Regions from separate parts of the Paenibacillus glycanilyticus genome, predicted to be linked through region 3. Evidence: riboswitches for the same ligand, from Rfam matches in the RefSeq annotation. Region 3 holds a riboswitch; each other region holds the start of a gene.
The links. A riboswitch is a leader RNA that binds a small molecule or an ion and turns the genes downstream of it on or off. The one in region 3 is predicted to bind cyclic di-AMP.

Region 1: linked by a shared signal. The riboswitch ahead of ACR9FF_RS00145 (3D domain-containing protein) and the one ahead of ACR9FF_RS16275 (hypothetical protein) in region 3 are both predicted to bind cyclic di-AMP.
Region 2: linked by a shared signal. The riboswitch ahead of ACR9FF_RS26155 (KamA family radical SAM protein) and the one ahead of ACR9FF_RS16275 (hypothetical protein) in region 3 are both predicted to bind cyclic di-AMP.
Region 4: linked by a shared signal. The riboswitch ahead of ACR9FF_RS29165 (hypothetical protein) and the one ahead of ACR9FF_RS16275 (hypothetical protein) in region 3 are both predicted to bind cyclic di-AMP.

The regions. Positions count from the first base shown of each region.
Region 1 covers NZ_CP195155.1:26,578-29,827, forward strand. The annotation lists gene ACR9FF_RS00135 (HD domain-containing protein) at 1-57, shown strand, start outside; gene ACR9FF_RS00140 (TatD family hydrolase) at 88-861, shown strand; cyclic di-AMP (ydaO/yuaA leader) riboswitch at 1,045-1,254, shown strand; gene ACR9FF_RS00145 (3D domain-containing protein) at 1,499-2,632, shown strand; gene rnmV (ribonuclease M5) at 2,788-3,250, shown strand, end outside.
Region 2 covers NZ_CP195155.1:5,811,672-5,814,921, forward strand. The annotation lists gene ACR9FF_RS26150 (alpha/beta hydrolase) at 1-251, opposite strand, end outside; gene ACR9FF_RS26155 (KamA family radical SAM protein) at 319-1,329, opposite strand; cyclic di-AMP (ydaO/yuaA leader) riboswitch at 1,512-1,650, opposite strand; gene ACR9FF_RS26160 (hypothetical protein) at 1,747-2,097, opposite strand; gene thiD (bifunctional hydroxymethylpyrimidine kinase/phosphomethylpyrimidine kinase) at 2,165-2,992, opposite strand; gene thiO (glycine oxidase ThiO) at 3,016-3,250, opposite strand, start outside.
Region 3 covers NZ_CP195155.1:3,531,331-3,534,580, forward strand. The annotation lists gene thpD (ectoine hydroxylase) at 1-594, shown strand, start outside; gene ACR9FF_RS16270 (DUF2179 domain-containing protein) at 591-1,112, shown strand; cyclic di-AMP (ydaO/yuaA leader) riboswitch at 1,613-1,759, shown strand; gene ACR9FF_RS16275 (hypothetical protein) at 1,843-2,175, shown strand; cyclic di-AMP (ydaO/yuaA leader) riboswitch at 2,242-2,386, shown strand; gene ACR9FF_RS16280 (KamA family radical SAM protein) at 2,544-3,250, shown strand, end outside.
Region 4 covers NZ_CP195155.1:6,459,124-6,462,373, forward strand. The annotation lists gene rlmN (23S rRNA (adenine(2503)-C(2))-methyltransferase RlmN) at 1-177, opposite strand, end outside; cyclic di-AMP (ydaO/yuaA leader) riboswitch at 524-719, shown strand; cyclic di-AMP (ydaO/yuaA leader) riboswitch at 829-1,014, shown strand; gene ACR9FF_RS29165 (hypothetical protein) at 1,136-1,555, shown strand; gene kdpF (K(+)-transporting ATPase subunit F) at 1,697-1,774, shown strand; gene kdpA (potassium-transporting ATPase subunit KdpA) at 1,802-3,250, shown strand, end outside.

The DNA.
Region 1 (3,250 bases), 3.2 Mb from region 3:
CTGCTCGCCGCTGCTGACCGGTTAAGCCCGGCTGTCCGGGAATTATTCAAAATTTAACTCTATATATAGAAGGAGCTTGCAGCTAAGATGATATCTTTATTCGACACGCATACCCACCTGGACTCTCCGCAATTCGACAACGACCGTGCCGAAGTTATCGAAAGAGCGCGTGCTGCCGGTGTCGATTTAATGATCAATATCGGTTTCAACCGCGAAACAATTCCAACGACGATGGAGCTTGCGGAAAAATACGATTTTATTTATGCAGCAGTTGGCTGGCATCCGGTGGACAGCGTTTTCATGGAGCCGGGGGATCTGGAATGGATCGAGCAGCTTTGCGCCCATCCGAAGGTTGTAGCCATAGGGGAAATCGGTCTTGATTACCACTGGGATACCTCTCCGAAGGATGTGCAGCACCGGGTATTCCGGGATCAAATTCGCCTAGCCAGGAAGCTGGGTAAGCCGATTGTCATCCATAACCGGGATGCGCATGAGGACATTGTCCGTATTCTGAGGGAAGAGAAAGCGTCTGAAGTCGGAGGGGTTATGCACTGCTACTCCGGCAGCTGGGAAACGGCAAAAATGTGCCTCGATATGAACTTCTATATTTCGTTCGGCGGACCGGTCACTTTCAAAAATGCAAGGGTGCCAAAAGAGGTGCTTGCGAACGTTCCGCTTGACCGTCTTCTTATCGAAACGGACTCCCCATATTTGTCTCCACATCCATTTAGAGGGAAGAGAAATGAGAGCTCGTATGTGTCCCTGGTCGCAGAGGCAGCAGCGGAAATAACAGGAAAATCCAAGGAGGAAATCGCAGTTATTACAAGCGCAAACGGTAAAAAATGTTTTGGTATTGTTTAAAAACGGATTAAAACCGCTGAAATAAGGACTATAGCGGCGATAAAACTCTTTTTACTTGTTGGAATCGCCGATATTTGCCTTCAGAATCCTAAAATTTCGTTAAAATCGTCTTTTAACGCATCTTTACAATTCTGTGGTCAGGAATGTATGATTTTTCTCAGAGCTTTAACTTTTGTATTGGATTTCCAGTTTGCGCTTAATCTCCGAAAGCCGGAGAGCGGGGGAACCAACGACAGCGGATGCGTAGTTAAGACGTCTTGAAGCATCGCGTGGCGTATGAATTCTTCAGGGGTGAATTTTGCGGCGATTGCCATGAGCATTCGTTCCGCGGATAGGGCAGCTCTCTCGCCCGAACCCGTCAGCTAACCTCGTAAGCGATTATAGAGAGCGATCAACCTCGTGTATTCACCTTTTCCTGAATGTTTGATTACCCAGGAAGCCACGATCAGATCCTCTGTCGAAGGCTTCTTTTTATTTTCGATTTTCGCTATTCGGAAATAGTCTTTACAGGGTAAATCTTGGAGGTGGGAGGCCGTAACACTGGAGCGTGCTTGTCACGCCAATATACTTAATAGTCGCGTCAATAGTATCATGCGTAACAGTTTGGCGGCGGGGCTATGAAGGAGGACCGATAGAAGTGGGAATGATCCAGGCTAAGGAGACCCATGGGAAGCGATCATCCAGCATGACTTTCGCATTGCGATGGAAGCATGAAAACTTGCGTTTAATTGTTCTGAGTGCAATTATCTCAATCGCTATGACTTTCATGTTTTTGGTGTTGTTGTACGGATCGGCTGATAAGAGCGTATCCGTAGTAGTGAACGGACAAGAAACTGTTGTTAAGACAAAACAATGGGTCCTGCAACGCCTACTGGATGAACAAGCTATAACGGTTGGACCCTATGACGAGGTATCTCATCCTCTGAATGCGTCCATCAAAGACGGAGACCGCATCGAAATCAAGTACGCGGTTCCGGTTACCGTAAAAGCAGATGGCAAAACATCGACGGTGTACACGACAGAGAAAACAGTACAGGCGGCGATCGGGAAATTAAATATTCCTGTCCGCGATCAAGATAAAGTTATCCCGTCTCTCGATACTCAGATTTCGAAGGCAATGACGGTGACCGTTACCCGCATCGATACCAAGGTAGCAGAGAATGAACGGACTTTGCCGTTCTCGATCGTAAAGAAACAAGATCCTACCCTCGAGAAAGGGAAGGAGAAGCTGGTGCAATCCGGCAAGAATGGCGTCGTTATCGAGCGCGTGGAGAAAAAGTACGAGAACGGTGTTCTTGTCTCCTCCAAGCTGGTCGACAAGGTCGTTCAGAAGCATACGGTCAGTCAGGTCGTAGCGGTCGGATCGAAGAAGGACGTACATACGCTCTCGGCTGCGAGCACGGGCTCCTATACAAAGAGCGGCGTAACGTTTAAGGCAAAGAAGATTCTCAAGAATGTCACTTTAACCGCCTATTCGGCAGGCGTAGCTTCTACGGGCAAGGATGAGAGTCATCCGGGATACGGCATTACGGCTTCCGGCGCGAAGGTGAAGGAAGGCCGTACGATCGCGGTGGATCCGGATGTTATTCCAATTGGCTGGTGGGTGTACATCGAAGGCATTGGCTTCCGCAGAGCGGAGGATACGGGCAGCGCCATCAATGGCAACAAGATCGACGTTTACTTTGACAGCACAAGCTATGCCAATAAGTTCGGCCGGAAAAAAGGGTATACCGTATACGTGCTTGGACCAACCAAGCCAACCGCAAGCTAATGGCTTCACGCTATCGTATTTCATTGTTAAATATGCCATTATAAGAAGAGGCGCTGCCTCTTCTTTTTGTGTGTATGGAGATGCTAAGCAGGCTGCATAATCATTGACGGTGAAAGAAGAGCGAAAGTTGCTGCTTTGGAAAGGAATGTTCGCTTGTGATTAAGGAAATTATTGTGGTGGAAGGCAAAGACGATACGGTAGCCGTGAAGCGGGCCGTTGAGGCGGATACGATCGAAACGAACGGTTCTGCGGTTGGCGAGGAAGTGCTTCGCCGGATCGAGCTGGCGATGGAACGCAGAGGCGTTATTATATTTACGGACCCCGATCATGCGGGCGAGAGAATTCGCAAAATTGTCGCGCGGCGCGTGCCGGGCTGCAAGCATGCTTTTCTGCCGCAGGAGAAGGCCATGTACAAAGGCGATATCGGAATCGAGAACGCAAGCCCCGAAGCGATTCGTCAGGCGCTCTCCGAGCTGCGGACGGAGATGGCGGCGGGAGAAGGGGACATTACCTGGGAGGATCTGATGGAAGCGGGTCTTATCGTCCATCCGGACGCGGCAAACCGCCGTCTTCGGATGGGCAAGCTGCTTGGGATCGGATATGCGAACGGCAAGCAGT
Region 2 (3,250 bases), 2.3 Mb from region 3:
TTCAAATTACGGTTCGGAAATCCCATGGAATCGCGTATAAGCCGAAGCTGCTCCTCCGGCGACGGAGGCTGGTCCGTGGCAGCCTTTTGTTCCCCCGCCCATTTCCTAATAATCTGAAGCTCGTAGGGATCCAGATAACCGGCCCTTGTCTCTTCCGGATTAACCTTTACAATAACCTGCGTGCCGTTCAAGTTTGCTTCTTCCTGCTGAGCTTGCAGGTCGTTCACGATTTCCTGGCCGTATACTCTCATTGATAGAAGCCTCCCGGGATGTGAAATACGATCCCTTCTTACTTCTCCTTTTGCTTATGAACATCCTTTATTTATTCTTGGCAGGCTGACCGGACGGCAGATAGACCATATGATCATCGTGCTCCGACAAATCCTCCAGCCAAGATGCTTCAGGAGGACAATCCAGCATGATAAAACGGCCTTTTCCTTCTTCTTGATAGTGATGGTATTTCACGTAGGCTTTGCCGCCCTCTATATCCAGCAATTCAACCTTGCCGTAATCATGAGCCATCAGAAGCCGGATCCGCTTCCCAAGCTCCGCGGTTAGTTCTTTTGCTTGCTGAACGATGGAGAACTGCGTTTGCAGGGATAGACTAGACTCGGGATAAGAAGGATTAGGACGGTTAATGATAAAGGAATATGGCGAAACCCCAGCCTGGGACAGCTGATCGATCAGCTTGCCTAACAGAAGAGGATCATTATTAACGCCCTTGACAATAGGGGTTTGATTAAGAACGATTACGCCCGCTTGGTGAAGGGCATTAAAGGCTTTCTTCGCTTCGGCCGTTACTTCCCTCGGATGGTTAATCGTGGTCATTAAATAGATGCGTTTCTCCGGACTCGAGAACCGGCTTAACATCTCTAACAGTTCATGGTCCTCGTAAATCCTCATCGGATTATGAACCGGCATTCTGGAATCCAGCCTAATCGTGCCGATATGCTCGATATTCCGCAGCTGCTCGATTATTCGGGTCAGCTTTGAAATACCTAACATCAGGCTATCGCCCGTCAGCACAACCTTATGAATTTCGTTATGTTCGGCGATGTACGCAATTCCTTCCGCTGCCTGGGACACGGGAAGAAGAACCATCGACTGATAAATGTGCTTGCAGCCGGCAGCTTCCCAAGAAAACTCCTGGAGCCCGTGAGGGGCTTCCCCCGCAGCCGCAATCAGATGCTTACGGATCGGATCCTTCGGATCATCCCAGTCAATCAGGTTTAAGTAATAATCATTGACGCGAAAATGCTTCTTAAGCCGTTCTCTTTCCGCCTCCGACAGACCTGCCGATCTACTGTTATCGGCCATTGGTTGTACCATTTCGCATCCCTCCAAAAGGTTATTAAAAGCATCACCTATGCCGGGAAGTCCATCCCACCTCCACGAAAAATGAAAAAAAAGACCCCCGCAGCACAGAGCATGGATATGGTCTGTGCGCAATTTGGGCCTTTAAAACAGAAAAAGACCCTCCAAGGGTCTATCGTTTGCAATGTTATTCGCAAAAGACCCATCTCAAAGCTGACGAGGTTAGCTGACGGACTCGGGATAGATGGTTCCCTACAGCCGATAACCGGCTGATTCGCCCCAAAAGATTGGTTTCCCCGCTTCTCGGCAACGCCGAGAACTAAGCTTATTATAATTATCTCACAATTCGTAATATTGTCAACAATTAATCAGTAAAAATCCCCGCCCAAATTCCCGAGGAAGATTGGGCGGGGTTATGTTAAATCTCTGCGGTCATTTCTTATCCACTTGAAGAAGAAATAAGTGCTTAACCGAAAACGTATCCTTGATGGTATCCTCCGAAATAACGTTCAGCTTGATGAGACCGGCGATTTTGGAGGTATCGGGCTTCGAGAGCAGCCGCCATACATCGGGATCTGGAAGAGCAGCATACAGCTTGCTCTCATCGAATTCCTTGCGCTCCTGGGAAACAATCTTCACCTTGTAGCTGCCTACCTCCAGTTCGGAGAGGTCCAGCTCGGCGCAATGCTGTATAATTTCACCGCGCAGCTCGGATAATTCCTGCTCGATTTCCTTCTGTTTTTGCTTAAGCTGATAATAACGCCTGACTTTGTTATCCTCCACCTTATTCACGCTCCTCTTCATCATATGTATGACGGGAAGCGCGGAATTAGGACTGGATCTTGTCCCGCTATCTAACGGCTAGTCCTCTCTTGCGATAGGCCCAATGATTTGTTGGGCCATGCCCGCTGCCGATGGCAATGCCATCTTCAATGGCTGCCTGTATATAGGCTTTTGCCTGGCGTACGGCTTCCTCGATGTCAAGCCCTTGCGCGAGACCTGCAGTAAGAGCAGCCGAATACGTACAGCCGGTCCCATGGGTACGGGCCGTCTCGATCCGTCTGCCCGCCAGCTCGCTGTAGCCGCTGCCGTCGAAGAGCAGATCCACCGCTTCGGTTCCCGCTTCATGCCCGCCCTTGATCAGGACATAACGGGCGCCAAGGCTGGACAGCTTTTTCGCCGCTTCAAGCTTGTCGGCCTTGTTGCGTACGGCCATACCGGTCAGATGCTCGGCTTCCGGAATGTTTGGCGTTACGATCATCGTCAGAGGCAGCAGCTTGCGGGTTAAAGCCCGCACGGCCTCTACCTGAAGGAGCGACGCGCCGCCTTTGGCGATCATAACCGGATCGACCACAACCTTCTTCCAGCCGAAGAAAGCAATCGCCTCGGCTACTTCCTCGATAATCTCGGCACTAAACAACATGCCGGTCTTTAAAGCGTCAACGCCGATATCGCTGCCGACGGAGTGAATCTGGGCCTTTACCGCTTCCTTGGCGAGCGGGAATACGCCTTGCACGCCAAGGGTATTTTGCGCTGTAATCGCCGTCAAAGCAGACATCCCGTAAGCGCCAAGCTCCTGGAACGTTTTTAAATCCGCCTGAATGCCTGCTCCGCCGCCGCTGTCCGAGCCGGCAATCGTTAAAGCCCGGGCTACATTGCCGTTAATGGATTCCGCCATTTGTATTTCACCCCGTTTATCGTTTAGTAGGAAAACCGTTCCGGCGCAAACGCCGGCAGCCTGCTGCCGTTATCGATGTAATCGGCCACAACCTGTGCCGTTACCGGGCTTAGAAGAATGCCGTTGCGGTAATGGCCCGCCGCCATAATGACGCGGCCGCCCGATTCCTCTAGCGGTCCAAGCAAAGGGAAACCGTCCTGCGTGGATGGCCGGAGGCCTGCCCAGCGGTGGAACGGCTCCCGCTCCTCCAGAAACGGA
Region 3 (3,250 bases):
GCCGTGCACGACAACAATCCAGTGTTTCGGGAGTTGTCTCTACATCCCCGTCTGACAGCTATTATGGAATATTTGCTAGGCTCAAAAACTTACATTCACCAATCCCGGATTAATTTCAAGCCGGGCTTTACCGGCAAGGAATTTTACTGGCATTCGGATTTTGAAACCTGGCACGTGGAAGACGGCATGCCGTCCATGCGCGCGCTTAGTTGCTCCATCGCGCTGGAGGATAATACGCCTCATAACGGGCCGCTTATGGTTATGCCGGGTTCTCATCGGAAATTCGTATCCTGCGTTGGCCAAACGCCGGAGAATCATTTCAAGGATTCGCTTCGGAAGCAGGAATACGGCGTTCCCGATCAAGACAGCTTGACCTTCCTAGCGCAAGAAGGAGGAATCGTAATGCCGGTTGGCAAGGCAGGCTCGGTTCTCTTATTCGACTGTAATGTAATGCACGGCTCGTCGAGTAATATTTCGCCGTATCCAAGAAGCAATGTCTTTATGGTTTACAACAGCGTAGATAACCGGCTTGTCCAGCCCTATTCGGGGCAGAAGCCCCGTCCTGCCTACATCGCTTCCCGTTCAGAGCAATGAGTCTTGTTCTAATCACTCTTTCGATTTTGGGCATTAATATTGCCTATGTATCTATCTTTACGCTGCGCCTTATTCTTGTGCTGAAAGGCAAGAGAGGCGCAGCCTCTCTATTCGCGATGGTAGAGGTGTTCATTTATCTGGCGGGATTAAACCTTGTCCTAAACAATCTATCGAGTCCGATTCATATGGCGGCCTATTGCATGGGCTTTGGCATTGGCGTCTATCTGGGTAGCCGAATCGAAGAACAGCTCGCTCTTGGCTATTCGGTCGTTCAGGTGATTTCGAATTCGGTGAACACAAGCCTGCCGGACAAGCTTCGTCAATACGGATACGGCGTCACGTCATGGACCGGGGAAGGGCGGGATGGTCAGCGGCTTGTCATGCAGGTGCTGGTGAAGCGCAGCAACGAGAAGCGGCTGCTTGAACGAATCGAAGCGGATGCTCCAAAGGCATTCGTCATCTCGCATGAGCCCCGTCATTTCCGCGGAGGCTTCTGGGCGAAGTTGCTAGAGAAATAATGATCCGGAACATGCAGAGCGGATATTTCTAAAACAATGGAGTCGCATAATGATGCGGCTTTTTTGTTTTTTAATTAGGAAAGTACGACACGGGATTTGCTTTACAACTGGGGGTAAAGTATGGTTTAAACAATGCATTTGATGGGAGGGAATTGTCATCGATTCGATAGCGGTGCTCGATTATTATAAAATAAACAGAGAAGTTTCGAATGGCACGCAGATAACCGTTAAAGAAGCTAGGAAGCTGTACCTTTATAAAGAAAAGATTATGACAAAGTACAGGGAATTCCGCTTGGAGGATGTTTCGGATATGTCTTATAAAGAACTGGGGGAAGAGGAGGGGTTTCTTTATTTGCATACGAATCAAGGAGTTTTTCCTTTTATGATTTCTGTAAACCCTCAATCCTTTATGGATTCGTATTTTCAGCTTGTTAAACCGACACTCTGAAAACTGTCGTGCCTGATTCGATCATTTTGACTTTAAATATCTAAACGCTTACAATAAGTTTACGCTTAGTTTTCAGCTTGCTTGGCTGAAAAGCGGGGGAACCAATCCATTGGGGCGAATCATTTCACAATCAGAAATGTAGGATACCATCTTATCCGAGCCCGCCAGCTAACCTCGTCAGCAGTAGATGGGTCCATTACCTTATGCTTAATTTGATAAGAGACCCTTCATTTGTGGGGCTCTTTTTTTGTGCCCAGCAAATCTAACAAAGGGGAGATGAAAATGAAACATGCAGATTATCGTTCCGAAACGCAGGATTCTGATTCAGAAAATCCTCCGTATTTCGGAACCAAGGAAGACCATTTTCGGATCCTTAAAGTCGTGACCAGAAAATATGAATTTTATAAAAAAGCCGAAGAACATTTTTCATTTGCTTTTCTTGCAATGATGGTCATTAGTGTTATCACAAGGTATAGTAAGATCGTAACACTGCCAAAGATGATTTTTATGTGGGCACTTGTAATCTTATCCCTATTAGGGTTATGGACGATTGTAAACAAACGAATTTGGAAACAGAGAAAAATTTCATTGGAGAAGTATACTTCATTAAAATAACCAGGCTAGGAATAAAGTCCTTTATCTATTGCAGGAAATGTTTGACTAATCAAACATTAATGATACAATAAGTCTACGCTTAGTTTTCAGCCTTGGCTGAAAAGCGGGGGAACCAGTCAATTGGGGCGAATCATTTCGATAAATCAGAAATGTAGGGTACCATCTTACCCGAGTCCGTCAGCTAACCTCGTCAGCAGTGGATGGGTCAATTCCGACGCATGAAATCAACTTGAGATTGTCCGAGACCCTTTATTTCATTTAAGGGTCTCTTTTTATTTTATGACCCAGCTGATGAAGTTCTCTTGGCATTTTGACAATTTGGCTCCCTTTAATCTCCCTGTAGCAGGGCATCAAAGGAGCAAGGTCTAATGCAAAAAGTGAAGTACATTACGGATATTGCCAAAGTAAGTGCGTTGCCGGAGCAGGAAAGACAAGTGTTAAAGCCCATTACGGATAAGTTTGTATTTCGTGTGAATGATTATTATTTAAGCCTTATTGATTGGGAAGATCCTGACGATCCGATTCGCAAACTTGTTATTCCAAATGAAGGCGAACTGCTGGAATATGGCCGGTGGGATGCATCAGACGAGGATACGAATTATGTCGTTCCCGGATGTCAGCACAAGTATGCGACGACAGCGCTGCTTATCGTATCGGAAGTGTGCGGTTCCTATTGCAGGTATTGTTTTCGCAAACGTTTGTTTCGAAATGATGTGAAAGAAGCGATGGCAGACGTATCGCCTGGTATTGCCTATATAGCCTCGCATCCGGAGATAAACAATGTTCTTCTTACCGGGGGAGACAGTCTAATTCTGGCTACTTCCAAGCTCCGCTTCATTATCGAGCAGCTGCGTCAAATCGATCACGTCAAAATTATCAGGCTTGGTTCTAAAATGCCAGTATTTAATCCGATGAGAATCTATGAAGATGAAGAGCTGCTCGCTCTAATTCGCGAATTTTCCACGGAAGAGAAACGGATTTATGTGATGGCACATATTAATCATCCCAGGGAAATTACCGCGGAGGCTAAGCGAGGCTTCAAGGCGCTCCATGAAGCTGGAGCAATTGTAGTGAA
Region 4 (3,250 bases), 2.9 Mb from region 3:
CTCCTCCAGCAGCTTCACGCAGTCCGGATGAACATCCGTCATATCCGCAAAGCTCGTTACCCGCTTCCGGTACAAGTATTCCCACACCTGCGTCGCCCGGAATTTTTTATGCCCGCGCTCGCCAAGCCAAGCCGTTAATTGATCTAATGTAAATCCGTATATGGATGGTGTACTCATCGTTTTTCCTCTTTTCGTGAAACGCGGCCAAAACAAAACCGCATACTGCTCCTATTGTCCCAAAATTAGCTGACGAAAACAAGGGGCGAAAAAGTCCAATCGTTCCAGAATACGCCCATTCCTCCCTCTTATCTGGCAACCCGGATAAACCAATTTAGGCTTGGCATATACCTAAGTTTCACAACGAATTGCAGCATTCGGGAGATATAAGGTCCAAGAAGGAGCATGGTAGAGTTCCCTCCAAATGTAAACGCTCTAACCAAACTCCTTGTCAGAATTAGACAATATGCCGCCTCTACGGTTCATTTACAACTTCGGCCGTCAGGCGTAATATACGATTCAGCAAATGTAACAATCGCTGAGTTTCCGTTAAGGGAAACGGGGGAACCAATCGATAAGCGGCATGGCAACGGTGTGAGAGCCGGCGCGGCATGCTTATCCGGGGTGAATCCGGGAAAAGGCTGCGCGCGGCCGAACCCGGTAGGGCGACTCTCACCGTCCGAATCCGTCAGCTAACCTCGTAAGCGATGAAAATGCGACTGCCCATTAGGCAGGGCATTTTCCAAGTAGAGAGGATGATGTGATCTTGTGACCTTTAAAGGCCGCGGGGATCTTTCCTCTGCGGCTTTTTCTCATGCCATTTTTAATCAACTGTCTTTATCGCTTAATCCCCTTCTCGGGGAACGGGGGAACCAATCGGACGGGCGGCTGTTCCATACAGCCAGCTTGTCCACGGGGTGAATCGCCGAAGCAGCGCGGGACGCGCGGCATCGGCGTAGGGCGACTCTTACGCCCGAATCCGTCAGCTAACTTCGTCAGCGTACCAAGAGAGGCAACGATGATCGTGAATATAGGCGCGGTTTATTTTCTGCTGCGCTTATAAGCCGCGTGAAGAGTCCCTCTTCCGCGGCTTTTTTGTTTGTCGTTGATTCCTCTAACGAAAAGAGGAGCGTAAACCATGGACGATTATATACTCGTCTCCGCACCCAACGTGCAGGGCGAGGATTTCATTAAACAGCTGCTGCGCCGGCATATCCCGTTTGCCGCCATCGTAAACAACAAGACCGAATACGAGCGGATGCTGGAGCTTGGCGTATCCACGATCATCGTCATTAATACAACCGATGAAGCCACCTGGCGTGTTCCGGAGCTCCCCGTCGGACGGATCTTTTTATTCGAAAGAAGCTTGAACCTGTGCTGCCGTTATATCCAGATCTGCCGCAGCTGGACATCCAAATCGATCTGCGTCGTTACGGACAGCGCGAATCCCCGTCTGATCTATAAAGGGATGGGCGCCAATTACGTCATTCATTCCAGCCATGCGGATACTTCTTTTTTAATCATAAACGACCTCATGGCGAGCCAAGATAATCGGTAAGGTCGAAAGTTATTCGCCATTCTTTTAGGAGGAATTTGCTATGCAGGATATCTATATGGTGCTGCTTCTGGCAGCGATATTCATACTTTTCGCCGGCTTTATGCAATGGTGCGACCGGGCTATTCAAGAGGAGGATAAGCGATGATCGTCACGTTAGTGCTTGCCCTGTTTCTTTTTCTTTACTTGATTTACGCCTTGATCAATCCGGAGAAATTTTAAAACCTTATCGATCGCTGGGAGGCCACAATGGATATTTTACAGCTCATTATCGTGATTGGCGTGCTCGTACTGCTCGTCAAACCGCTCGGAACCTACGTGTACCACGTGTACTCGGATCAACCGAACCGGACCGACCGTTTATTCGGCGGCATAGAACGGTTCATCTATAAAGTCATCGGGCTGAAATCGCGTGACGGCATGACTTGGAAAAAGTACGCGTTAAGCTTCCTTCTTACGAATATCGTGCTCGTCGCGCTCAGTTATCTGATTCTGCGGCTGCAGGGCAGCCTTCCGGGCAATCCCAACGGCATCGGCGCTATGGAAGAAACGCTGTCGTTCAATACCGTCATCAGCTTTATTACGAATACGAACCTGCAGCATTACAGCGGCGAAACGGGGCTGTCCTATTTCTCGCAGATGGCCGTCATCATGATGATGATGTTCACCTCGGCGGCTACCGGCTTCTCGGTTGCGATTGCTTTTATCCGCGGCTTAACGAGCAGAGGCAGCACAATCGGCAATTTCTTTACCGATTTCGTGAAATCCCACACGCGGATTTTCCTGCCGCTCGCAACGCTTATTACGCTGGTTCTCGTGGCTCTTCACGTGCCGCAGACGCTGCAGCCTAACGTAACGGCAACAACGCTGGAAGGAGCAACGCAAAGCATCGCCATCGGGCCGGTTGCTTCGCTGGAATCGATCAAGCATCTGGGTACTAACGGCGGCGGCTTTATGGGAGCTAACTCGGCGCATCCTTTCGAGAATCCAAGCCCGCTGACGAACGTGATCGAGATTTTGTCCATGTGGGCGCTGCCTGCTTGTCTTCCTTATGTATACGGCCGTTTCGCCGGCAACCGCAAGCAAGGCTGGGTTGTGTTTGGCGCCATGATGTCGCTGTTCCTGGTATTTCTCGCGACGGTCTACACGGCTGAGCTGCACGGCAACCCGGTACTGAACAACCTTGGCGCAGACGCCTCGCAAGGCAGCATGGAAGGCAAGGAAGTCCGGTTCGGCATTGCCCAGTCCTCCCTCTTTACGGCGGTGACGACGGCGGCTACTACCGGTTCGGTCAACAACATGCATGATACGCTGACTCCGATCGGCGGTCTTGTTCCGCTGGCGGAGATGATGCTTAACGTCGTGTTTGGCGGCAAAGGCGTTGGTCTCGTCAATATGTTGATGTACGCGATTCTTGCCGTCTTTATCGCGGGACTAATGGTCGGTCGGACACCGGAGTTTCTCGGACGGAAAATCGAACCGAAGGAAATGAAGCTGATCGCGATCGCGATTCTCGTCCACCCGTTTATCATCTTGGCGCCAACCGCCATTGCTTTCCTGACGGATCTTGGCCAAGGTGCCATTACGAATCCGGGCTTTCACGGCATCTCGCAGGTGCTCTATGAATACACTTCTTCGGCTTCGAATAACGGCTCCGGCTTTGAAGGTCTTGCCGACAATACGCCGTTCTGGAACATG